2 regions of the Acidiphilium sp. MT5 genome follow, and region 2 is predicted to be linked to the other one. Evidence: predicted binding sites of a transcription regulator. Region 2 holds the regulator's gene; the other holds the start of a gene.

Region 1 (11,672 bases), on a different contig from region 2:
CAGCCCGTGACTGCACTATCAATCTAACATACAAAAAATTGGTTGGGTTCACATCGTCGCCGAGAAAAGTTTCGATTGTGGAGCCGATCATGACGCTGATAACCGGTAAACTGCCAGCGATAATAAGAAACGATAAGCCAGAAGCACGCTAACCGAGCAACCAAAAACGGCTTTATCAATAAGGGAGCTAAATCGGATGCAAACAGAACTTAAGGCGAATTCGCTATCATTTTTTGAAACGATCATCATGGGGGTGGCTGGTTCGGCGCCGGCATTTTCCATTGCGGTGGCCATTGCTGGTTTGCTGGCGGTGTCGGGCAATGTTTCGCCGAATGCGCTGTTGATTTTCGCCGTGCCGATGCTGGGCATCGCGCTCGCCTATAAAGGTTTGAACCGGAAAATGGCGAATGCCGGCGCGGCCTATCAATGGACCAAATCGGTGATGGGCGGGTTTTTTGGTTATTTTTCCGGCTGGGCGCTGTTGATTGCCGCTTTGGTCTTCATGATTACCGGCAGTGTGCCGCTCGGCACCGCGACGATTGATTTGTTCGATCCAGCACTTGCCAGCAACGTGATCCTGACCACGGCCATTGGCGCAGGTTGGTTTGTGGTGATTGGCCTCGTTTTAATCAGCGGGATTGAGCTGACCAGTAAAATTCAAGTGGTGATGAGCTCGATTGAGTTGACGATTTTGCTGGTCATTTCAATCGCTGCGTTCGTGCATACCGGACATTCAGCGGTCACGCCGTTTTCTTGGTCCTGGTTCGGGTTTAACTATCCGCCCGGCACTTTTGCCGCCTCTTCGTTGATTGTGGTGTTTTTATATTGGGGCTGGGACGTCACCTGTAATCTTTCCGAGGAGACCAAGGATTTGCCGCCCAACTCTGCGGGTCAAGGTGGGTTTTTGAGCGTGTTTGTGACCATTGCCTCGTTTGTCGCGTTCACCGTTGCCACCCTGATGATGTTTTCGCTGGCCAAAGCTAAGGGATTTTCGGATAATTTGATTTACCACGTGGCGGTGGCGGCAGGTTTGGGGAAGGCTGGCGGCTATGCGGCGGCTTTGGCGCTGATACTCTCGAGCATTGCCACCTTGGAGACAACCATGTTGCAGTTTTCGCGCACCTTGTTTGCGATGGGGCGCGATCGTGCGTTGCCCGGCTATTTCGGCAAGGTCAGCCCGCGCACCATCACGCCAGTGCGCACGATGTATCTGCTGCTGGGGGTTGGGTTGGTGATGATTTTTATCTCGAGCTTCATGCCCTCGATTGCGGCGATTTTATCAGACTCGGTGAATGCGATTGCGGTGCAGGTTTGCTATTATTATGGGTTGGCCGGTTTGATTTGCGCTTGGGTTTATCGGGACAGTTTCAAGACAATGTCATGGGATTTGGTGCAATATGTCTTGTTTCCTGGCTTGAGCGGCCTCGCGTTGATCGGGCTTGGTCTGTATGCGATCAGCACGTTTAATCTGACCACCAAAATTGTCGGGATTGGCGGGTTGCTGATCGGGATCGTGTTCTATCGCCCTGCTGGATACGGGCGCTCGACCCCTGAGGCGATAGCCGGCGAATAACATGGATGGTGACCATCAAGGATCGCAACGCGTGAGCCTTGATGGTCAGTCTTTATTCAATCATCGAACAGTGAAAGCTGAGCGCTGACTGGTTTGGCGGCGGGGGGACGGGCGAATTCTGTGCAATCGAGCGGCGGGGGTGTGCGCTCGAGCTGATATTGCCGGGCGGCGCGTTGAAAGCGGGCGGCGAGCAAGGCCGCATACGGGCCTTGGCCGGTGAAACGGCGGCCAAAGGCGGCCTCGTTCAACTGACCGCCGCGCACCTCGCGGATCAGGGCAAGAATGCGCCCGGCTCGATCCGGCACGATCCGGTTGAGCCAATCCGTTATCAAATCACGCACTTCCAGGGGCAGGCGGAGCAGAATCGCGTTGGCGTATAGCGCGCCGGCGCGGGATGCTTCGCGCAGGATTGCTTCCAGCTCGGCATCATTAAGGCCGGGGATCATCGGGGAAGCAAACACGCCGACCGGGATTTTTGCGGCGGCGAGGCCCGCGATGGCCTGCAGACGGCGCGCCGGGGTGGCGGCGCGTGGCTCCATGGCGCGGGCGAGACGCGGATCGAGCGTGGTGATCGAGAGATGTACGCGCGCCAGGTTACGGGCCGCCATGCGCTGCAAAATATCGATATCGCGCAACACGCCGGCGGATTTGGTGACGATGGTCACCGGATGGTTGAACCGGTCGAGCACTTCGAGCACGGCGCGGGTCAGGCGTAATTGGCGCTCGACCGGCTGATAAGGATCGGTATTGGAGCCGAGCATGATCGGCGCGGGGCTGTAGGATTTACGGGATAATTCGCGCTCCAGCAGGCTGGCGGCGTCCGGCTTGAAAATCAGCTTGGTCTCGAAATCAAGCCCTGGCGAGTAGCCGAGATAGGCGTGGCTGGGCCGCGCATAGCAATAAACGCAGCCATGTTCGCACCCGCGATACGGGTTTAAACCGCGATCAAAACCCAAATCCGGGCTTTCGTTCCAACTGAGGATGCTGCGCGAGGCATCGCGGATGAGAACGGTTGGCGCGGGCGCTGCCGGCTCGGCCAGCGTGTCCCACCCATCATCGAAGGCTTCGGCGTGGTGTGTCTCGAACCGGTTGGCGGGGTGGTGTAACACACCCCGTCCGGGCAAATCAGCGTGTTGGGCGATCACCGATTGCATGTTCATGCTCCGTTCCTGCCCGTTCAACCATAGACGGCGATTTCGGTCAAGAACAAAATACGAACTGTGTCAGATTTTTGCTGCGGCGCGTCATTGCCACCGCATTGGATCAGTGCCGACCGTAATTATCCTCCAGGCGCACAATGTCATCCTCGCCGAGATAGGCGCCGGATTGGACCTCGATCAAGGTAAGCGGGATTTTGCCGGGATTTTCCAAGCGGTGGACGCAGCCGAGCGGCAGATAGAGGCTTTCATTTTCCCGCACCAGATGGGTCTCGGCGTCACGGGTGACCAAGGCGGAGCCAGCGACGACCACCCAATGTTCAGCACGGTGGAAATGTTTTTGCAGGCTGAGGCGTGCGCCCGGATGCACCACGATACGCTTGACCTGGAACCGCTCGCCCTCGATCAGGCTTTCATAAAAGCCCCAGGGACGATAGACGCGGGTATGCGCATCGGCTTCTTGGCGCTGGGTTGCGCGCAGGCGCTCCACCACATTTTTGACGTCTTGCGACCGGCTGCGGTCGGCGACTAGCACCGCATCCGGCGTGGTGACCACGATGACATCGTCAAGGCCGAGCAAGGCGGTAACTGCCCCTTCGCTGCGGACATAGCAATTGCGCGAATCCTCGATCAGCGCATCGCCGACCGCTGCGTTTCCCTGCGCATCCTTCGCCGCGATTTCCCAAATGGCCGACCAGGAGCCGACATCCGACCAGCCCAACGTGGCGGGGACCACAGCCGCGTGAGTGGTTTTTTCCGCGATGGCATAGTCAAAGCTGATCGAGGGTGCGGCGCGGAATTCGGCGGCGCCGAGGCGAATAAAGTCCAAATCCGTGCGACTCGCCGCAAGGGCCGCACGGGCGGCTTGCAGCACGGCGGGCGCCAAATCGGCAAAACTGTCGATCAAAGTGCGGGCCGAGGCGACAAACATGCCGGAATTCCAGCAATGTTTACCATCCGCAATCAAATGCGCGGCTTTGGCTTGGTCCGGTTTTTCGATGAAACGGGCAATTCGGTAGGCTCCGGGCACGTCAGCCAATGGCGCTCCTTGCTCGATATAGCCATAGCCGGTTTCTGGCGTTGTTGCCTGCATGCCGAATGTCACGATCAGGCCGGTGCGGGCGGCCGCGGCGGCGATGGCCAAGGCGCTGGCGAGGGCTGCGCTATCGGCGATGGCGGCATCGGCCGGCATGATCCAGAGCAACGCATCCGGGTCGCTTGAGGCGGCGAGCGCCGCAGCGGCGGCGATGGCCGGCGCGGAATTGCGGCCTTCGGGTTCCAGCAAAATTTGCGCAGCGAGCGGGTAGCCGGCGCGGAGCTGTTCGGCGACGATGAAACGATGATCCTCATTGGCAACCACGATGGGCGGGGCGAAGCCAGGCCCGGTGGCGCGCGCTGCGGTTTCCTGCAGCATGGTGCGCGCCGAAATCAACGGCCAGAATTGTTTGGGATAGGATTTGCGCGAGACCGGCCAGAGCCGTGTGCCAGAACCGCCACAGAGAATGACGGGTACGATGGTCGATAATGTTTGAGTCAGCGATTTTGCCATAATTAGGTTCCTCAATCTCGGCAAACCATTGCCAGTCACGGAGCGAAACGTCTAGCGTACCCTCCGAATCGAACGGGGGAGGCCCGGATGAAATATCGATTGGACGATCTGACGAGCGCCGAGTTCAAGGCGATGCAACCCAGCAACCCGATCATCCTGTTGCCCATGGGCAGCACCGAAGATCAAGGCGCGCATGCACCGATGGGTGATTTTCGCCTGACCAGCATGATGGCACAACTCATCGCCAACGCGGCGAGCTCGGTAGGCACCTATTGTTTGGCCGCGCCCACCGTGCCGTTCGGGGCGGCGGATCATTTTGCCTCGGCCCCCGGCGCGATTGCGCTGCGCCCGGCGACTTTGGGGCTGGTGCTGGCGGAAATGATCCAGAATCTGCTGGATCACGGATTAACCCGGCTGATGGTGTTAAACGGCCATGGCGGCAATGCGCCGGTGGTGCATGAGGTAACCAGGCAAGTGCGGCGCGAGGGCGGGCCAATCATTCCCTCGTTTCCGCTCTGGCAGGTGGCCAAGCGGGTGATGGAACGCCGGATTGGCCCGGCACCGGCGCGATTTGGTCATGGCGGCGAGCCGCTGGCCTCGATCGGCTTGGCGCTGCGCAGCCCCGCGATGCGGCGCGATCTGGCCGTGCCACCGACAAATCCCGGCACGATGCTGGGCTTGCCGGTTACCGATTTTGGCACGTTGGGGTTTGAAGGCATGCCGATCAATGCGCCGGTTGATTACGACCAAGTGGCCCCGAATTCAGCGCTGGGCGATGCGACCCAGGCGGATGCGGCTTTGGGGCTTGCTGTGGTTGCCGAGGTCGTGGCGATTGGGGCACGGTTTTGCGTGCATATGGCGTCGACACAGGCCTGATCGACCCCATCGGTGGTGGTTCCAGCCTGGATTTTGGTGACGATTGGGGCTGCGATCTTTCAGGTATGGCGCACGGCGCTGCAGGCCCGGCTGCGCGGGGTGTTGCCCGTCGGCGCGGCGGGCTTTGTGCGGTATATTTACGCTCTGCCCATTGATGCGATGCTGCTCGGCGGTGTTTTGTGGATTTTGGGTCACGGCATACCGGCAATCCATGCGGAATTTCTGTTGCTGTGCTTGATCGGCGGGGTCGGGCAGATTTTTGGCACCGTTTTGCTGATCCAAGCCTTTGCTCACCGTAATTTCGTAGTCGGAACAGCCTATGCCAAGACCGAGGCTGCGCAATTGGTCGTGATTTCGGTGTTTTTCCAAGGGGCGCATATCGCACCGCTGGCGGTGGGCGGCATTTTATTGGCCGTGGCCGGGGTGTTTGCGCTGTCGCTGGCCGGGCAGGTTATGTCGCTGGGCGCGTTGGCGCGTGCCTCGGTGCAACCGGCGGCTTTGTGCGGGTTGGGTGCGGGGACCGCGTTTGCGATCACCGCCGTGGCCCAACGGGCTGCGGCGCTCACGCTGCCCAGTTCGGTGCCGATCATGCTGCAGGCGGTCTTGATGCTGACCATCACCAATAGTCTGCAAACGCTGATCCAAGGCGGCTATATGGCGTGGCGCACGCCTGCGGATTTACGTGCCGCGCTGCGGCTTTGGCGGCTTGGAGCGCCGATTGGCGTGCTCTCCGCCGGCGGCTCAGCGCTCTGGTTTGCCGGGTTTGCGTTGACCGATGTGGCTTTGGTACGTGGGTTTGGGCAGATTGAAATTCTGTTCACCCTGGCCGTTGGGCATTTTTTCCTGCGTGAGCGCACCAAGCGTGGCGAGGCGGCTGGGCTGATCATGGTATCGACGGGGGTGATTTTGATCGCTGTGGGGGGCGCTACGGGATGAGGCTTAGATCAATATTGGTTTAGGTTGAATCGACAGATTCAACCTAAACCAATGAAATTGATCGGCAAACCAGGATTAGAGCGTGATTGATGATAACCAATCGCGCTCTAATCCTGGTTCAGCGCCATTCTGACCAAGGCGAGCAATTTTTCGAAGCTGGCTTCGAGACTTTTGCCACTGGTGTCGAAAATCAGATCGGCCTTTGCGTAAAAGGCGGCGCGCCCGGCCAGGATCATGCGCAAATCCTCCATCGCGGCATCGCTGCCCTCCAATGGCCGCAAATCACCCTGGTCGATCACGCGTTTCATGTGGTCTTCGGGGGCGGCGCGCAGCCAAATGGTGAAGCAATTACCCAGCAACAGACTGAAATTGGTCGGGTTGGACACCAGCCCGCCGGACGTTTCGATCACCACGCGGGTGGGGTCTGCCAGCACGGCTTCGAGCGCCTGGCGTTCATAGCGGCGGTAAGCCGTCGGGCCATATAAATCCTGGATTTCGGCGAGCGAACCACCGGCGATGCGGGTGATTTCGCGCCCCAGCTCAACAAAAGGGCGGCCCAATGCCTGCGCGAGCAACCGACCCAGGCTGGATTTACCCGCGCCCCGCAGGCCGATCAGGGCAATCCGATCGAGCCTCGTGGTGGTTGATGAGGTCGAATCGAACAAGGCTTCGAGGGCGCGCTGGGCACGCTGCAAATCCTCAGCGCCACGACCACGCAACGATTCGCGGATCATCAGCCATTCAGGCGTAGCGGTGGTTTCATCGCCAAGCAATTCGGCAATGGGGCAGTCGAGCGCCTGGGCGACAAGTTGGAGAACGAGCACCGACACATTGCCGATGCCGCTTTCCAAATTGGCCAGATGCCGCTCGGACACTTTGGCGGTGAGAGCCAGCACGCGGCGCGGCATGGCCTTGCGGGCGCGCAACAACCGCACCCGTTCGCCCAGAGCAACCAAGAGAGGCTCGCGGGGGGCAGCCGGTTTCGGAGGACGCATTTCCATCAACAACACCATAGCATCCGCGCCGGATGACGCAAAACGCAGCCTTGGTCAGAGCTCGGCAACGGCGGCAACGCCGGCGACCAGCCGGACGGCCTGGGCGAGGCGCGGCGAGACTTTAAAGCCTCCCGGCAGCGCAATATCGAGATGAGTGCCGTGGCCAATACGCGGTGCGATCAGCACCCTGCCCTTGCCGCGCCCTTCGCGGTCGAGCAAAGCGCGCAACGGGGCGAGGGCGTCGGGCCGGTCAATTTCAATGCGCAGACCCCCACCGGCCTCGGCAGCCGCGCGATCCAGCAAATCGACGTCTAGGGCGGTAACGCGGAGGGTTTCACCGTCCAACCGCAATTCAGTATTGATAAGCAACGCTGTGCCCTCAGTTAGGTTATCGCGCGTGCGGGCGAGAATTTCGGAGAATAATGTGACCTCGAAACTGCCCGCCTGATCGGACAACAAAACCCAAGCCATGCGGCTGCCGGTGCGCGTGGTGCGCTCTTTGCGGCTGATCACCACGCCCGCGAGCTTGGCGCGGGTGATGCCTGCGCGGGCCGTGGGTTCAATGCGGTTGGAGGCGATGACCCCGAGACGTTTCAAGGCGGCGTGATATGTATCGAGCGGGTGAGCGGTGAGGTGATAGCCGATCGCTTCGGCTTCGAAGCCGAGCCGTTCGAGCGGCGGCCAATCCTGAATGTCGGGCAGTTGCAACGGCTCGGGCGCACTTTCAGTGGCGAACATGCTGATTTGGCCGGAGCTGCGCGACAAGGCCTCGGCCTGAGCGCGACGCAAAATGGTTTCGGCGGCGGCAGCGACCTGTGCCCGGTTTGAATTGAGCGTGTCAAAAGCGCCTGCTTTGGCGAGCTGCTCGATCTGCGCTTTGTTCAACGCCTTGGGATCGACGCGGGCGGCGAAGTCAGCCAGATCGCGGAATTTTGTGCGACCGCGCGCCGCCACAACTTCGCGCATGGCACCTTCGCCCACACGTTTGATCGCAGCGAGGGCGTAACGAATTGCCAACTGCCCATCAGGCATTGTCTCCACGGTGAAATCAGCGTCCGACGCATTAATGTCAGGGGCAAGCACCGTGATGCCGAGGCGTTGCGCATCTTGCTTCAAAGCCGCGAGTTTTTCGTGATTGGTGTGCGAGAGCGACATGCAGGCGGCGATGAAGGCGGCGGGATGATTGGCGCGCAGCCACGCGGTTTGATAAGAAACCAGGGCATAGGCGGCGGCGTGAGATTTATTGAAGCCATAATCAGCGAATTTGGCCATCAGATCGAACACTTCGATGGCTTTGGCTTCGCTCACACCTTTCGTTGCGGCACCATCCACAAAGATTTTTCGTTGGGCTTCCATTTCGGCGCGAATTTTCTTACCCATCGCACGGCGCAGCAAATCGGCGGCGCCAAGGCTATAGCCGGCCATGAGCTGCGCGATTTGCATCACCTGCTCCTGATAGACCATGATGCCATAGGTTTCGGCAAGAATGGGCTGCAACATCGGGTCCGGCGGTTCCCACGCCTCGCCATGTTTGCGGGCGCAATAAGCCGGGATATTCGCCATCGGGCCGGGACGGCCTAACGCCTGCGCGGCGACGAGGTCTTCAAAGCGATCCGGACGCATTTGCTTCAAGACATCGCGGAAAGCCTGGGTTTCGAAGGTGAACACGCCCCCTGCTTCGCCGCGCGCAAGCATATCATATGTTTTTTTGTCATCCAGCGGGATGCTGGCAAGATTAAGTTCGGTGCCAAGCCCGCGCAGGAATTTCACCGCCCGATCCAGAATGGTCAATGTGGTCAAGCCAAGGAAATCGAACTTAACCAGCCCGGCACTTTCGACATATTTCATCGAATATTGGGTGATCAACAAATCCGAGCGCGGGTCTTTATAGAGCGGCACCAACTCGGCTAACGGCCGATCACCAATCACGACGCCCGCAGCATGGGTGCTGGCGTGGCGATAGAGCCCTTCGACCTGCAGAGCGATTTCCAGCAAGCGACGCACGGCTTCATCGGAATCGCGCATCTCGCGCAGGCGCGGCTCAGCCTCAATCGCTTCGGCAAGCGGGATCGGCTTCGCCGGATTGTTTGGGGTAGCCTCAGCGACTTTATTGACCTGTCCATAGGGCATACCGAGCACGCGCCCAACATCGCGCACGGCGGCACGGGCTTGAAGTTTACCGAACGTGATGATTTGCGCCACGCGGTCTGCGCCATATTCGCGTTTGACGTAATCGATGACTTCGTCGCGCCGTTCCTGGCAAAAATCGATATCGAAATCAGGCATCGATACGCGCTCTGGATTCAAAAAGCGCTCGAACAGCAAGTTAAACGGGATCGGGTCGATATCCGTAATCAACAGCGCGTAGGCGGCGAGCGAGCCGGCACCCGAACCACGACCAGGGCCAACCGGAATGCCTTGCTGCTTGGCCCATTGAATGAAATCCGCGACGATCAGGAAATAGCCGGGAAAGCCCATTTGCTCGATAATAGTGAGCTCGAACTCCAGCCGTTCGCTGTAGCGGGCGGCGGTTGGCGCATCGGCATTCATCGCGGCGAGGCGGCGGGCTAAACCTTGACGCGCCATGGTGCGCAGGGTTTCAGCCTCGGTGCTGCCGGGGTGGATTTTTGGACAAATAGGCAGAAGCGGTTTGCGGGTTGGGGCAGCGATTGCGCAACGCTGCGCAATATACAGCGTGTTATCGCAGGCATCCGGTAAATCGGCGAACAGGGTGCGCATGGTGCGCGCGGGTTTGAACCAATGCTCGGGGGTAACGCGGCGGCGCTCGGCTTCGGCGAGCAGGCGGCCCTCGGCGATGCACAGCAGCGCATCATGTGCCTCATGCATTTCCGGTTTGGCAAAGAAACATTCATTGGTGGCCACTAACGGCACCCCCGCAGCTTCAGCGAGGGCGATCAAACCTGGTTCCACCGCGCGCTCTGCGGGGAGAAAATGCCGCTCCAGCTCAACGGCCAAACGATCGCCAAAAATGTCGAGCAGCGTGCTGAGCAAGCGGTTTGCTTCGCTTTGTTGCGCTTCGCCCAGCAGCCGGCCAATCGGACCAAAGCGGCCACCGGTGAGCAGGATCAGACCTGCATGATGACGCGCCAGGGTCTCGATGCTGATTTGCGGTTTGCCGCTCAGGCCGGGTTCGAGAAATCCGGCGGAGGAAAGTTTCGAGAGATTATCGAAACCTTCCGCATTTTGAGCGAGGGCGATGATCGGATCAGGCGGCAGGGCTGGATTATCGGTGCGGGCAAGGCCAAGCTGGCAACCAAGGATCGGCTGTACACCCGCATTCATACAGGCTTGGGAAAATTCGATGGCGCCAAATAAATTGCCGCTATCCGCGATCGCCACCGCCGGCATGGCATCAGCACGGGCGAGCGAGGCGATTTTATCGGGCTTGATCGCGCCTTCCGATAGCGAATAGGCAGAATGCACACGCAAATGAACGAAGGAATCGGTGGTCATAGCGCAGCCTATCAGCCCAGCGGGGCCTGCAGCAAGCGCCGCCTGATTAGATTGGTGGGCGACGCTGCTCCCAAGGCGCGGCTTGCTCGAGCTGTGCGGCGAGACGGAATAAAATGTCTTCTCCGCCGAATTTGGCGGTGAACATCACCCCGACCGGCAGGCCCTCGGCACTGTGATGGAGCGGCACCGACATTGAGGGCACAAAGCACAAATTGGCGAGTTGGGTGAAGGGCGTGCGCTCGAGATTGCGAAATGCCAAATCATCAATGATGCCAGATTTCAGCATCAGTTTTCCAGCCCGCAAAGTAATCGCGATCTTGGCCAAGCGTTCTTGCGCGGGTGGCGTTGCAAGCTCACCGATTTTCGACGGCGCCATCGCGACGGTTGGCGTGAGGAATAGATCATAACGTTGGTGGAACGCCCCGAGCGCGCGGGCATAATTGTTCCAACCATGCACCGAGGTGACGAAATCACCGGCAGAGAGCGCCCGGCCAAGCAGGGCAAGGGCGCGAGTGTCGGTTTCAAAATCAGTCGCCGGGGCGCCCGTTTGCGCCATGACCTGCGCCATCAGGGCAGCGACATGAGCGAAATACATCGTCATGTAGCTCTGCGCGAGCGCTTTGCCGTCAATCGCCGGTTCGGCTTCTTCAACGTAATGGCCGAGCGATTCCAACAATTTGGCAGCTTCGCGCACGGCGGTGATATTTTCGGCATCAACCCGGCCACCAATGGGCGAGCGCGTCGAGAACCCGATGCGCAAGCGGCCCGGATCGACGCCCACCTCTTCGCTGTACGGGCGCAGCGGCGGCGCAATATTGAATGGCTCACCAGGGGCTGGGCCCGCCAAGCAATCGAGCATGGCGGCGGAATCGCGCACGGAGCGGGTGAGGGTATGGCTGCACACCGCCCCTTCCCATAGCTCGCCGGCGGCTGGGCCTTCGGGAATGCGGCCACGAGAGGGCTTCAGGCCGAACAGGCCACAAAACGCGGCAGGGATGCGAATTGAACCGCCGCCATCGGAAGCCCCGGCCATCGGCACATAGCGCGCCGCCACCGCTGCGCCGGAGCCGCCGGAGGAACCGCCGGGCGTGCGTTCGGTGTTCCACGGATTG
Region 2 (11,672 bases):
TTTGCCATAATCGAGCAATTTACAAACCGGCGGCTCGGCATTCGGGCTGATCTCAACGAGGTCCAAGCCGGCTTCAAAGGCGCGGCGCATGGCGTCTCGCGCACTTAACACGCCGATCATTTCACCCTCGGCGCCAATCAGGCGCACTTGCGGGACGCGGATATCTTCATTGACGCGGGGCCCCTCACGGCTGGGTGGGGCAGGTGGTTGTGGTACTCTGGCGATGGTGCGCTCCTGTCGACGTTACAAACAATTCGCTAGCATTCTCTAGACGATAATCGGGATGTCGTGCAACTGAGCGGCCCGCGCGGGGCGATGTAGGGCCTCATCCGAGCAGATTTTTGAGCAGAATGGCGGCGCGGCGGACTGATTCGCGCACCGCCTGCAATTTTTCCGGCATCCGCGTCGGGTCGATCCGGTCGGTGATTTCAAGGCCGGCGAGCTGGGCGTTTTCGACCACGGCGCGGAGCAGATTTTGGTAGGTGAGACCGCTGGTGGTGGTGATCAGGTCGCCCGCTTCGCGGTTTTGTTCGATCACGCCGTCCTGGAAATGGCGGCGCGCGGCGTTGGCGGCTTTTTGATCGGTCAGGTCGGTCAGCATCAGCACATAGCCCAAAATGCGGTCGGCGGCGGCAAAAATCGGGTCCGCGCGGATTTGCACCGGGGTGGAACCGCCATTGGCGCGGCGCAGGGCATTTTCGCTGCGCCAGCTCAGATGCAGCTTTTGCAGGGCGTTCAGCCGTTCAGCCAGAAGTTTTGGCTCGGCGAACAGGCCGGACAAGTCGGCAAGGCTATGCAAAGCTTGATTGGTCTCGCCGATCAGGCTCGCGCAGGCTTGGTTGATCAGCAAAATATCGCCGGCAATATCGGTGATGATCACCGGTTGCGCGGAGGCAGCGACATCCTGGCGCAGCCGATCAAGCTGGTCTTGGGCGATCAGCAGGCGCACCGAGCGTGATTGCAGCACCACATCGCTGACCATGCTGCCGATCAGCTTAGCCGCCGCGATATCCGCTTCGGTCCATGGCTCGGACTGGCCGCGCATGACTTGGTGCCATTGCGCAAAGGAGCGGCGGGGTGACAGATCCGCCGGATGATCGCCGATGGTGACCGGCTTGGTCGGGTCACCGCCCCAGGTGACGGTGCGGACTTCCTCGGGGCGCACCCAAATCAGATAGGCGCCGGGTGAGGCGGTAATCGGCATGGCGAGCACACCGCTGGCGATGGCCGCGATGGGAGCGAGCACGCTGCGCACGGCGCCGAGCCGGTCTGTGACAATCGGCGCGGATTCGGGCGGGGTTGCCCCGGATTCGGCATCCAGCCAAGCGGCGATGGCGCGGATGTCCTGCGTGGCCGGGACATCGCCGGCGGCGGTCACTTCACCATCAAGCAGGAGCGCAATGCCAGTGGCGCGGGTGGGGTGCAGCAAGGCGTTGGGATTATCGAACAGGGCGTTCTTCCAACGCCCCTCGCGGGCCAGCGATTCAACCATCCGCTGCTCAACGCGGCGGGCTGAAAGCTCGGCCTGGGCGGCGGCGAAGCTCTGCAGGGCGGCGATGCGCGTGGCGATGGCTTCGGCGAGCAATTCACAGGCCGCACGGATCTTGAACGGCACGAAATATGGCGCGTAATGGTGGCAGGCGATCAAGCCCCAGAGCCGCCCTTCGACCATCAAGGACATGACCAGCGTGGCGCGCACGCCCATATTTTGCAAATATTGATTATGGATCGGCGAGGAGGCGCGCAGCGTGCAAAGCGACATATCGAGCGGGCCATGGCTGATCGGTGACAGCGGCGGGATCAGCGTGATCGGCTGGAAATTGACATCGACAATCATGCGCACGCGATGGCGCTCATAGAGGCGGCGGGCGATTTGGGGGATGTCGGTCGCGGGATAACGGTTGCCGAGATAAGGCTCTAGCCCGCGTTCACAATGTTCGGCGAATACCTGACCGTGGCCTTCCTGATCGAACTGATAGACCATGACCCGGTCATAACCGGTCAGGCTTTTGATAAAGCGCGCCGCTTCATCGGCCAGATTGGGCAAGGCGGCGCTGACCAGGATGCTTTGCAAGGCGGTTTCGAGTGCGGCGGCGACCGGCGGGTCATCGCCCAGCGGTTCCAGCTCAATGATCAGGCCGCCGCCGGTGGGACGATGGATCAGTGCTTGCAAGCCATCCGGGTGCTGCGAGCACTGGGTGCGAAACGCATGGGGTTGGCTTTCGAGTGATTCAGCGAGGCGTGCCGTCAGATCTGCCGTCAGGCTGCCGCCGAGGGCGCTGATCGGTTGGCCGAGGGGTGGGGCGGGTAGTCCGAGGAACGCGCCAGCATTGGCGCTGGTTTGCACGATGGTCAGGTCCGGTTCGCTGAGCAAGAACAGCACGCCATGCGGCTGGATCGCGCCGGCATAGTGGATTTGCTCACGCTCGCAATTGGACAGGTCGGCGGTGCCGAAAGCCGGGGCGGATGGAAATTTTGATGTCATCACCGAAACCTCCCCAGGAATCGTCGGAACCACAAACCGTCGCTCTGGTTGTGGGTGCTGGCTGATTTTATTTAAGTCCGTATCGCAGCATTTTCATATATAAGCTCTGCCGACTAAGGCCGATGGCGGCGGCGGCGGCTTTGCGGTTACCGGCGGCATGATCGAGCGCATCAAGAATATAATGGCGCTCGATAATGGCGGTGGCGGTGTCGAGGGCGTGGGGCAGGCTGGTCTGGTTGGTGGCCCATCGGCGCGATTGCAGGGCGCTCCGGATCGATTCCTCAACGGTGGCCGGGCTGGGGCTGTTCAGCCGACGGCTGACATCGCGAATCACCATGCCGATCAAATTGCCCTCGGTCCCCGCCGAGATTTCGACGGCGGTGGTGGCGCCATGTTCGCCATGCAGCGTGGCGGGCAGCAATTTCAGGCTGCCATGGCTGCAGATTAGATCGAGCAAGGTGGCGAGGCCGGTGCCCTCGCTCAGCAACCAGCGATCAAGCCGGGCGCCGAGCACCATTTCGGCGCTGGCGGCTTCGATCAGATCGAGAAAGGCGGCATTGGCTTCACGAATGCTGCCATCGCGATCAATAATCACGAAGCCATCGGGCAGTTTGCTGATCAGCGGCGCGCAGGCCGGGCGCGCTGGCGCCTCAGCGAGCCGATCAACCGAGCCGACTTGGGTGAGATAGAGCAGGTAGCTCGGCGTATCGACCGATTCGACGGTGGCGGTGCGCACAATCCAGGAGCGACGCTCCGCACCGAGATGCACGATTACGCCGGGGGCTTGGCCATAGTCGCGCGCGCGATCCATCATGGCGAGGAACGGGGCGCGATCGGCTTCCGCGATTTCGGTGAGAAAATTCCAGTTCGGGCCGATGCCGAGCGTGCGATTGGCCGCGGGATTAGCATCGATGATGCGCAGCGTATCGACCTCGATCAGCAGCACCGGATCGATGGCGGCATTGAAAATGACGTTGTAGCGGGTTTCAACGTCACGCAGCTTCCAGTGATTTTGCTCCATCGCCTTCTGGGTGGCGAGCAGGCGGGATTCGAGCTCGGAGACGACGTGATATTGTCGGCCAATGGCGATTAAGCCGCTATCGGCCCCGAGGCTGACGGCGGTATATTCCAACGGCATTTCCAGGCCGCTCGGAAAACGCTGGCTGATCGGGGTGAAGGCGGAGACGCCGGTGGTCAGCGCGTCTTGCACCATGCTGCGGAGCTTATCGAGGGCGGATTGCGCGACGGTTTCGGCCCAACGCCGACCGTGCCACGGGCGCAAAGTCTCGCTCGCAATCCGCTCGGATACGATGGTGTCTTGGATGATGCCGTCACGATCGAGCCTAATTGTGACGTCAGGCTGGACGAGATTTACGCCGGTCATGGTTGGATCAATCAGTAATTTGAAATATAATAGCAGCTTATTGGAATTTTTCCAAGTACATTCTGGGGGGTGAGCGATGGCGCAGGGCGCAGCGTTGGACAAGGCGGCCATGCGGTTGGCGGATCAGCTCAAAGACGCGACGGGGGATGTGCATCGGCAGGCTGAGCGAGGCGGGGCGGTGGCTTTGCTGCTGCGCGGGACGCTGACATTGCAGGCTTATGCGCGGCTGTTGGCGAATTTGCGCCCTGCCTATCAGGCGCTTGAGGCGGGGTTGCTGCAATGGCGCGAGCATCCGGCGCTGCGCGCTTTGGTGCGGCCCGAATTATTTCGCGCCGCCGCGCTCGAGGCCGATCTGGTCGCGCTCGCCGGCGAGGATTGGGCCAGCCGGGTTGCGGTGCTGCCGGCGGGGCGCGCTTATGAAGCGCGCCTTGAGGCGTTGCGCCGGGATGATCCAATGTTGCTGCTTGCCCATGCCTATGTGCGCTATCTGGGCGATTTGAATGGCGGGCAGGTGCTGGCACGGCGCCTGGCGAGCAGCTTGGGGTTGGGTGCGGCGGCGCTGGGGTTTTATCGGTTTGAGGCGATTGGCACGATCGAGACGTTTCGGCACGATTATCGGCGGGGTTTTGATCAGGCGGCGTTGACGCCAGCGCAGACGCAAGCCGTGCTGGCCGAGGCGCGGCGCGGTTTCATGTTGACTATGGCGATTTCGCAGGCGGTGGTGGCGGATGGGGCAGGCGAGGGGTGATGATCGTTACCTAGAGCGTGATTGCTTATCATCAATCTCGCTCTAGCCTCTGTTTGTCGATCAATTTCATTGGTTTAGCTAGAATCTGTCGATTCAACCTAAACCCATATTGATCTAGATCGTTCCATAGAGGGCGGTGATTCGGGGATCAGATGGCGCGCCCAGGCGGGTAGGTTCTTGAAAAATATGTGGAAATTATCGCTGAGGCTGACATAGTTGAATTGCGCGCGGGCGGCGAGGCGCGCGAGGCTCTGGCGTGAAAACAGGCTGATATGCCCATTGCGCGGGGCAGCATACCACCAATCGAGCCGCTTGGTTGGGTGAATATGGCCATCGGACAGGGCGGTGGAAAAAAAGATCAAGCTATGATCGGTGGATAGAAGCGAGAGGTTATCCATCAGCCCGGCAATGTCGGGCACATGCTCGAAAACCTCGAACGCGGTGATCAGATCGAAGCTGCCGAGCGTGGTGATCGATGGGGTTTGCTCGCTAAACGGGTCCCACGCCGTTGATGCCCAGCCATGGGCGCGCAGGCGTGATGATAATGATCCATTGCCGCTGCCATAATCCAAATGGGTTCGGTGTGGTGCGATGTCCTGGAAATTGGTGAGCAGCAGATTGGCCTGGGCGTTCGGGCGAATTTCGCGATAATCGGGATCGAAAATGATGTACTCATCGTTATAAACATGGCGTTTGAAATCTTCGGGAGTCCATTGATGCATCGCCGGGGCAAAGCAAAAATGGCATGATTGGCAGAGTGCGTAATAGATCGCGAGGCCGATCGGCACATAATATTTGCCTCTCAATTCCTCGCAGGATTTGGTGAAATCAACAACGTCGAGCAGCCGCGTTGCGGACTGACAGACCGGGCAAGGCGGGGTGTGCATCCGTGGTTCATTCCTCATCGGCGTGATCGCTGTTGGCGGGCCAGGAGAGATTACAAAAGTTTTGAAGATGTGTCGAAAAATTTATGGCGCGCGGAGATGCACAGTGCCAAATGATGATGCCTCAAGGCGCTTTGAGCACAACAATGGGATCAAGCGGCGGCGGGCCGGGTAAAGGAAGATCGTCTGGTTCACGGCGAATTTTTATCAGGGTAACCATCAGAAAGATTTCCATGCCGACCAAAAGCAGACAATAGCCGGAGACGACGCTCCAGATCACTAATAATTCAAGGTGGCTGGCATGGTTATGCTGCAGCGAGGGGGTGATGAGTTGAAACAGCCGTAGCACCCCAAAAGAAAGCCCACCCAGCACCGCAGCACAGGCACCGAGCGACGTCAGCCGTCGGCGCTTTGACGCTTTCGGAAGGTTGGGGAATTTTTCGCCAGCGGCCATCCCACTAACATAGTGGATTCATCACTCAAAGACAATGATAAAAAACTGTCACGGTTCAGCGTTGGTTGCCAAGGTCGTTGAACAGCGCGCCAAGCTGCTGCGCCCGCGCGCGGGTGAATGGATCGGGCTGGCTGGTGATCGTGGTTGGTGCAAACCGGCGCTGGAAGGCGGTGATGCGGGCGTCAAGCGGGGCGGCGGGATCATAGCCGATGGCGGTGAGGATTGGGTTGAGGTCAGGTTCAAGGTCCGGGATCAGATCGGGCGCGTCGGGCTGTGTGCTCGGATACAGGCCGATGCCGTGGGCGGCGAGGGTGGGCCAGGGGAATAATTCGCCAGGGTCGGTCTTGCGGGTGGGGGCGATGTCCGAATGCGCGACGATGTTTCGCGCCGGGATCGGATGGCGGGCGAGGATTGCTTGGCACAGGCCGATCAGGGCGGTGATTTGCCGGGCCGGGAACGGGCGGTAGCCGTGCTCATGGCCGGGATTGACGATTTCGATGCCGATGGAGCGATCATTCAGGTGCGATACGCCGCGCCAATAGCTGAGGCCGGCGTGCCAGGCGCGGTATCGCTCGGGCACCAATTGTTCAATCGTGCCATCTTCATCGATCAGATAATGGGCGGAAACTTTCGCTGCGGGGTCGCACAGCCGGGCGCGGGCGGCCTGCGCGCTGTCCATGCCGGTGTAATGCAGCACCAGATGATCAAGGGGCGCGTTGGCGGGGCGATGATCGAAATTGGGCGAGAGTGAGTGCCCCAGATCGGCATCAAGGTGGGGCATGATCGCGCTTGATGCGGTCATAGGCGGCGTTGATCCGGGCCACGCGCTCGGTGGCGCGGGTGATGAAATCCCCTGGCACGCCACGGGCGGCGAGCTGATCGGGGTGGTTCTCGCGCATCAGCTGCTTCCAGCGGGTGCGAATATCCTCAAAGCTGGCATTCGGATCGATGCCGAGCACGCTATACGCGTCCTCCTCATCGAGGGCGAAGCGCGAGGGGTTGGCGGCGCGCGCGCGTTCAACTTCGTTCAAATCGAACAGCACGCCGATGCGGGTGAGCATGTCGGTCTCGCGGCCATTGATCGGCCCGTCGGCGCGGGCAATGGCGTAGAGCGCGCTGAGCACCTGTTCGAGGGTGGCGCGATTATCGGCAAAGCTGGCGGCGAGCTGGCGGGCATATGGCTCAAAGCCGGTGGCCTCGTTGCGGGCTTGATCGAAAAGCTGGCCGATGGTGGGCACGGCGGCGTCATCAATGCGGAATTGGCGGCGGAACGCATCGATCTCCGGTCGGGTGACCGTGCCATCGCATTTGGCGAGTTTGGCGGCGAGCACGGTGACGGCAATGGCGAACACTTGATCGCGCCGACCGATCAGCGCGGCGAGGCGGGCGCTATCGAGCGGCAGCGCCCGGCCAAGCTTGGCGCCGACATTGCCGAGATCACCGCGATCCGCCGCGTGGCCCACCGCGATGCCGGCCATGGCACCCACCGGCCCGCCCATGACGAACCCGGCCGCACCGCCAATGATTTTACCCCATAAGGCCATAATGACTATATCGGGCGTGCGACGCGCAACGTCAAAGGGGGCGGATTAATATCGCCGCAACAGCCCGACCAGACGGCCTTGGACTTTGACCCGCTCGGCGGGCACGATGCGGGTTTCATAGCGGGTATTGGCGGGTTCGAGGGCGATGGAATTGCCTCGGCGGCGCAGGCGCTTGAGCGTGACTTCGCCATCATCGATCAGGGCAACGACGATCTGGCCGCCCTCCGCAGTGTCACCTTTGCGAATGATTGCGGTGTCACCATCGAAAATCCCGGCCTCGATCATGGAATCGCCCACGACTTCGAGCGCGTAATGCTCACCGGGGCCGATCAGGGCGGCGGGAACCGCGATTTCGGCATGGGCCTCGCGCAGCGCCTCAATTGGCTGGCCCGCGGCGATGCGGCCATAGAGCGGCAAGGTGATCGCGGCGGCTTCGGCGGCGGCGTGCGCCCCGGTGAAGCGGGTGGAAAAATCACCCCGGATCACGTTGGGGGCGAAACGCGATGCCGTGGGGCGCGGGGTTGGCTCAACCTCGATCGGGCGCGATTGCGGCACGGCATCGGCGGGTAGGCGCACCACTTCGAGGGCGCGCGCGCGATGGCGGTGCCGGCGCAGAAAGCCGCGCTCTTCGAGGGCGCTGATCAGCCGGTGAATGCCGGATTTCGATTTCAGGCCAATCGCGTCTTTCATTTCCTCGAAACTCGGCGAGCAGCCGGTTTGGCGGAGATGCTGGTCGATGAAGGCGAGCAGATCGTGCTGTTTGCGGGTGAGCATGGGCAACCTTGTTAAGGTGAGCGTGTTTTGGGGGGTGAGACGAGCGCCGATAAACCAGAACAAAAGGACAACGATGTTCTAGATATGTTTTCCGCGTCGCGTCAAATGATTTCGAACAGCGCGGTCAAACGGCTTGTCCGAACCGCCTGTCTCATCTCAGCTTTCTAATCCGCCGAGGTGAGGCGGAATTCGATGCGGCGGTTTTGCGCCATGGCGGTTGGCGAGGTGCCTTGCGCGATCGGGTGAGCGGCGCCGAAACCAGCGGCAATGACCCGATTTTTCGGCACGCCATCTTGCACCAGCACATGCAGCACGGCGAGGGCGCGCGCGGTCGAGAGGTCGAAATTATCTTTATACGGGCCGCCGGTGATCGCTTCCTGATCGGCAAAGCCATCGACGCTGAGCACCCAATGCAGGCCGGGCGGGATTTTTTTGGAAATATCCTTGATCGCTTTGGCGACCACGGCGATTTTCTGTTGCCCATCTGGCGAGAGTTTGGCGGAATCAGAGGGAAACAGCACAGCGCTTTCAAACACGAAGCGATCACCGACGATTTTGATGTCTTGCTGGCCAGCGAGGGCTTTGCGCAGCTCGCCAAAGAAGTCGCTCCGATATTGCTGCAGTTTTTGCACCTGCCGGGCCAGCGCCGCGTTGAGCTTTTTGCCCAGATTGACGATTTGCACGTGCTGGGCTTGGTCTTTTTTGGCCGAGGCATCAAGGGCGGCGGCCAACCCATCAAGTTGCAGGCGCAGGGCTGCGATTTGCTCATCAAGGTTGGTGACTTGGTTTAATTCGGCGGCGTTGAGCTGTTCCTGGCCCGCCTCCTGCGCGCGCACGCTGGCGAGGCTGGCTTGCAGCCCGGTGATTTTGGTCTCCAGCGAGGCATTTTTGGTTTGTTCGAGCGAGAGAATATTCGCCAATTGCGACACATCGCCGCGCAGCGAATCGATGGTTTTATTGCTGCCCGACAAGGCGGCGGAGAGAAACGCTTCGGCGAGCACAAAGACCAGCAAGACAAAAATGGTGACCATCAGCAAGGTGGACAGCGCATCCACATAGCCGGGCCAGATTTCGAGGCCGTTGCCGCCGCGCCTGCGCGAGAGGAGGGACATGTCAGCGCGCTTCGTCGAACCGGGCGGCGATGGTGCGGGTGAGGATTTTCAAATCCTGCCGTAAATCGCTGAGGCTTTGGGTGCGGCCTTGCTCGCTCTCGGTGATCAGGCGCGCCAGCAGCAATTCGATGTTGCGCAGATGGGCATTCGCGATTTCATCATCCGGGCCGATATTCGCGCGCTGCGCGCTGGCTTGCTCGGCAAGTTTGGTGAGAATTTGCTGACTTTCGCCGATTTTGAGCATGATCCGGTGCGAATTATGGATCGCCTCGGTCAGGGTGGTGATCCGCTCGGTCAGGGTTTGGGTGCTTTGCGCGGTGACGGCGCGGGCTTCTTCGCCGCGCGTCATCACCCGTTGCAGGGCTTCGAGATTTTCTGCACTTTGCTCAAGCAGGGCTTGGACGTAAGCGGGCATCGAGCCTTCGCCCTCCGCGCCGAGCAGGCCGGAGGACACCCGGGTCAGGCCGGCGAGCCATTCTTCCAGATCATTGAAAAACCGGCTCATCGCCTGACCGGCGGTGAGATCGAGAAAGCCGAGGATCAAGGCGCCGGACAGGCCAAAGAGCGAGGAGGAAAACGCGGTGCCCATGCCCTCCAGCGGGCCGGCCAGACCGGCTTTGAGCTGGGTGAACATGGCATTCACATCGCCGCCGGTGAGGTTCATCCCCTGGATCACCGCCGCGACCGCATGGACGGTTTTCAGCAGGCCCCAGAACGTGCCGAGCAGGCCCAGGAAGATCATCACGCCGGTGACATAGCGCGAGGTCTCGCGGCTTTCATCGAGCCGGCTGGCGATGCCATCGAGCATGGTGCGCATGCCCTGTACCGAGAGCGATACCCGGCCCGGATGATCGCTGCGCACGCCGAGCATGCGCGCCATCGGCAGCAATAATTTCGGCTTGGTGGCCTGCTCGATCGAGGCGCGCGAGCGCTGATAATGCTCGACCCAATCGACTTCGGGAGACAGGCGCAGCACCTGGCGCAGATTCCAGCCGACGCCGAAAATTTCGACCAGCACGATCACGCTATTGATCACCGGATTGGCGAGATAGAATTTAGCCAGGGTCGGCGCGAGCAAGGCGGCGAGGCCATAGACCAAGACCAAAAACACGATCATGCGGATCAGATAGGCGGTGGGACGGGTCATGCGTTGGGCCTATGGGGTTAGGGTCAAGATCGCACGCTGGTCGGAGGCTTGGCTGCCGGGGGGCAGAATTTGGCTTTGCACGATGATGCGCGTGAGGGGAATACCGGCCTTGATCAAGCTGTCGCGCACGGCATGGCCGCGTGCGAAGGCGAGGCGATAGGCGCGGCTGGGATGCTGTGCTGTGCCGATGGCGGCGGCGGCAATGGTGATCCGCCGGGTGGACACGGTTTTTTGTGCGGCAAATTGGCGGATTTTGGCGATATTTATCGCACTCAGCGTGGCGCTATGGCTTGCGAAATCGAGCGCAAGCGTTGGTATTATGGGAGGCGTAGGCGGGTGTGCGGTGGCCGGGTTGGCAACGGGTGGTGGTGCGCCGGGTGCGGTCGATTGCGGGGGCGTTGGCGCGGGGGGTGGCGGCAAGGGCAGGGCGATCCGCCGCTGGAGCGGCAGTCTGGGTGGGTTGGGTGCTGGTTTTGGGTGCGGGATTGGTGCCGCTTGGGGTGTTTGTGGACCTGCGAGCTGTTGCAGCGCGTTTTGATTGACGCTCACACCCGGCGCTGCGCCATCAGCCACGTTGATCAGAGCAAAACTGGCCAGAGCAAAACTGGCCAGAGCAAAACGGGCCAGCACAATATGGGCCAACGCCAAGCGGGCGAGCAGGCGCGAACGAGATGGGCGCGGCGTCATGGGCTGGTTTTAGCCCGGATTGGCGTGAAGTCTCAATCGGTCGGCGCGGTGTCGCGCGCTGCGGCCACCAATTCGCGCAGGCGGGCATGAAAATGCGGGTTGGCCGCGACAATCTCACCCTCGATATGCTCATGGCCTGCCGGGTCGGTCACGAAGCCACCGGCTTCGCGCACCAGCAATTCGCCCGCCGCGACATCCCATTTATTAATCCCCAGCTCCCAATAGCCGTCATAGCGCCCGGCTGCGGTCCAAGCGAGGTCGAGGGCGGCGGAGCCAAAGCGGCGCACGCCTGCGACATCGGGCATCATCGCGCCGAGCACGCGGGCGAAAGCCAGCCGGTTGCGCGGCGCGGTGCGGGCGAAGGGAATGCCGGTTGCGAACAAGCCGGTGGACCAGTCCCGCCGGGCGGAGACGCGCAGGCGTTTATCGTTCAAATAGGCGCCGACCCCTTTT

What was found. The regulator LexA, encoded in region 2, represses DNA repair genes until DNA is damaged. The targets are predictions, from matches to a motif close to TGTTCTANNTANGTTC.
Region 1: ACYUCQ_RS09250 (PA0069 family radical SAM protein) is a predicted target of LexA. The motif match lies at 2,778-2,793, and genes of this name have one in related genera.

The regions. Positions count from the first base shown of each region.
Region 1 is NZ_BAABMR010000007.1:96,497-108,168, forward strand. It holds gene ACYUCQ_RS09245 (APC family permease) at 197-1,573, shown strand; gene ACYUCQ_RS09250 (PA0069 family radical SAM protein) at 1,630-2,727, opposite strand; gene ACYUCQ_RS09255 (mannose-1-phosphate guanylyltransferase/mannose-6-phosphate isomerase) at 2,837-4,279, opposite strand; gene ACYUCQ_RS09260 (creatininase family protein) at 4,367-5,155, shown strand; gene ACYUCQ_RS09265 (EamA family transporter) at 5,168-6,091, shown strand; gene ACYUCQ_RS09270 (helix-turn-helix transcriptional regulator) at 6,199-7,092, opposite strand; gene dnaE (DNA polymerase III subunit alpha) at 7,141-10,560, opposite strand; gene ACYUCQ_RS09280 (amidase) at 10,607-11,672, opposite strand, start outside.
Region 2 is NZ_BAABMR010000011.1:106,149-117,820, forward strand. It holds gene infC (translation initiation factor IF-3) at 1-225, opposite strand, end outside; gene ACYUCQ_RS12780 (GAF domain-containing protein) at 326-2,485, opposite strand; gene ppsR (transcriptional regulator PpsR) at 2,553-3,869, opposite strand; gene ACYUCQ_RS12790 (biliverdin-producing heme oxygenase) at 3,946-4,617, shown strand; gene ACYUCQ_RS12795 (class I SAM-dependent methyltransferase) at 4,716-5,504, opposite strand; gene ACYUCQ_RS12800 (hypothetical protein) at 5,626-5,955, opposite strand; gene ACYUCQ_RS12805 (N-acetylmuramoyl-L-alanine amidase) at 6,011-6,736, opposite strand; gene ACYUCQ_RS12810 (TerB family tellurite resistance protein) at 6,723-7,499, opposite strand; gene lexA (transcriptional repressor LexA) at 7,545-8,273, opposite strand; gene ACYUCQ_RS12820 (peptidoglycan-binding protein) at 8,438-9,385, opposite strand; gene ACYUCQ_RS12825 (flagellar motor protein MotA) at 9,387-10,532, opposite strand; gene ACYUCQ_RS12830 (hypothetical protein) at 10,542-11,219, opposite strand; gene ACYUCQ_RS12835 (inositol monophosphatase family protein) at 11,252-11,672, opposite strand, start outside.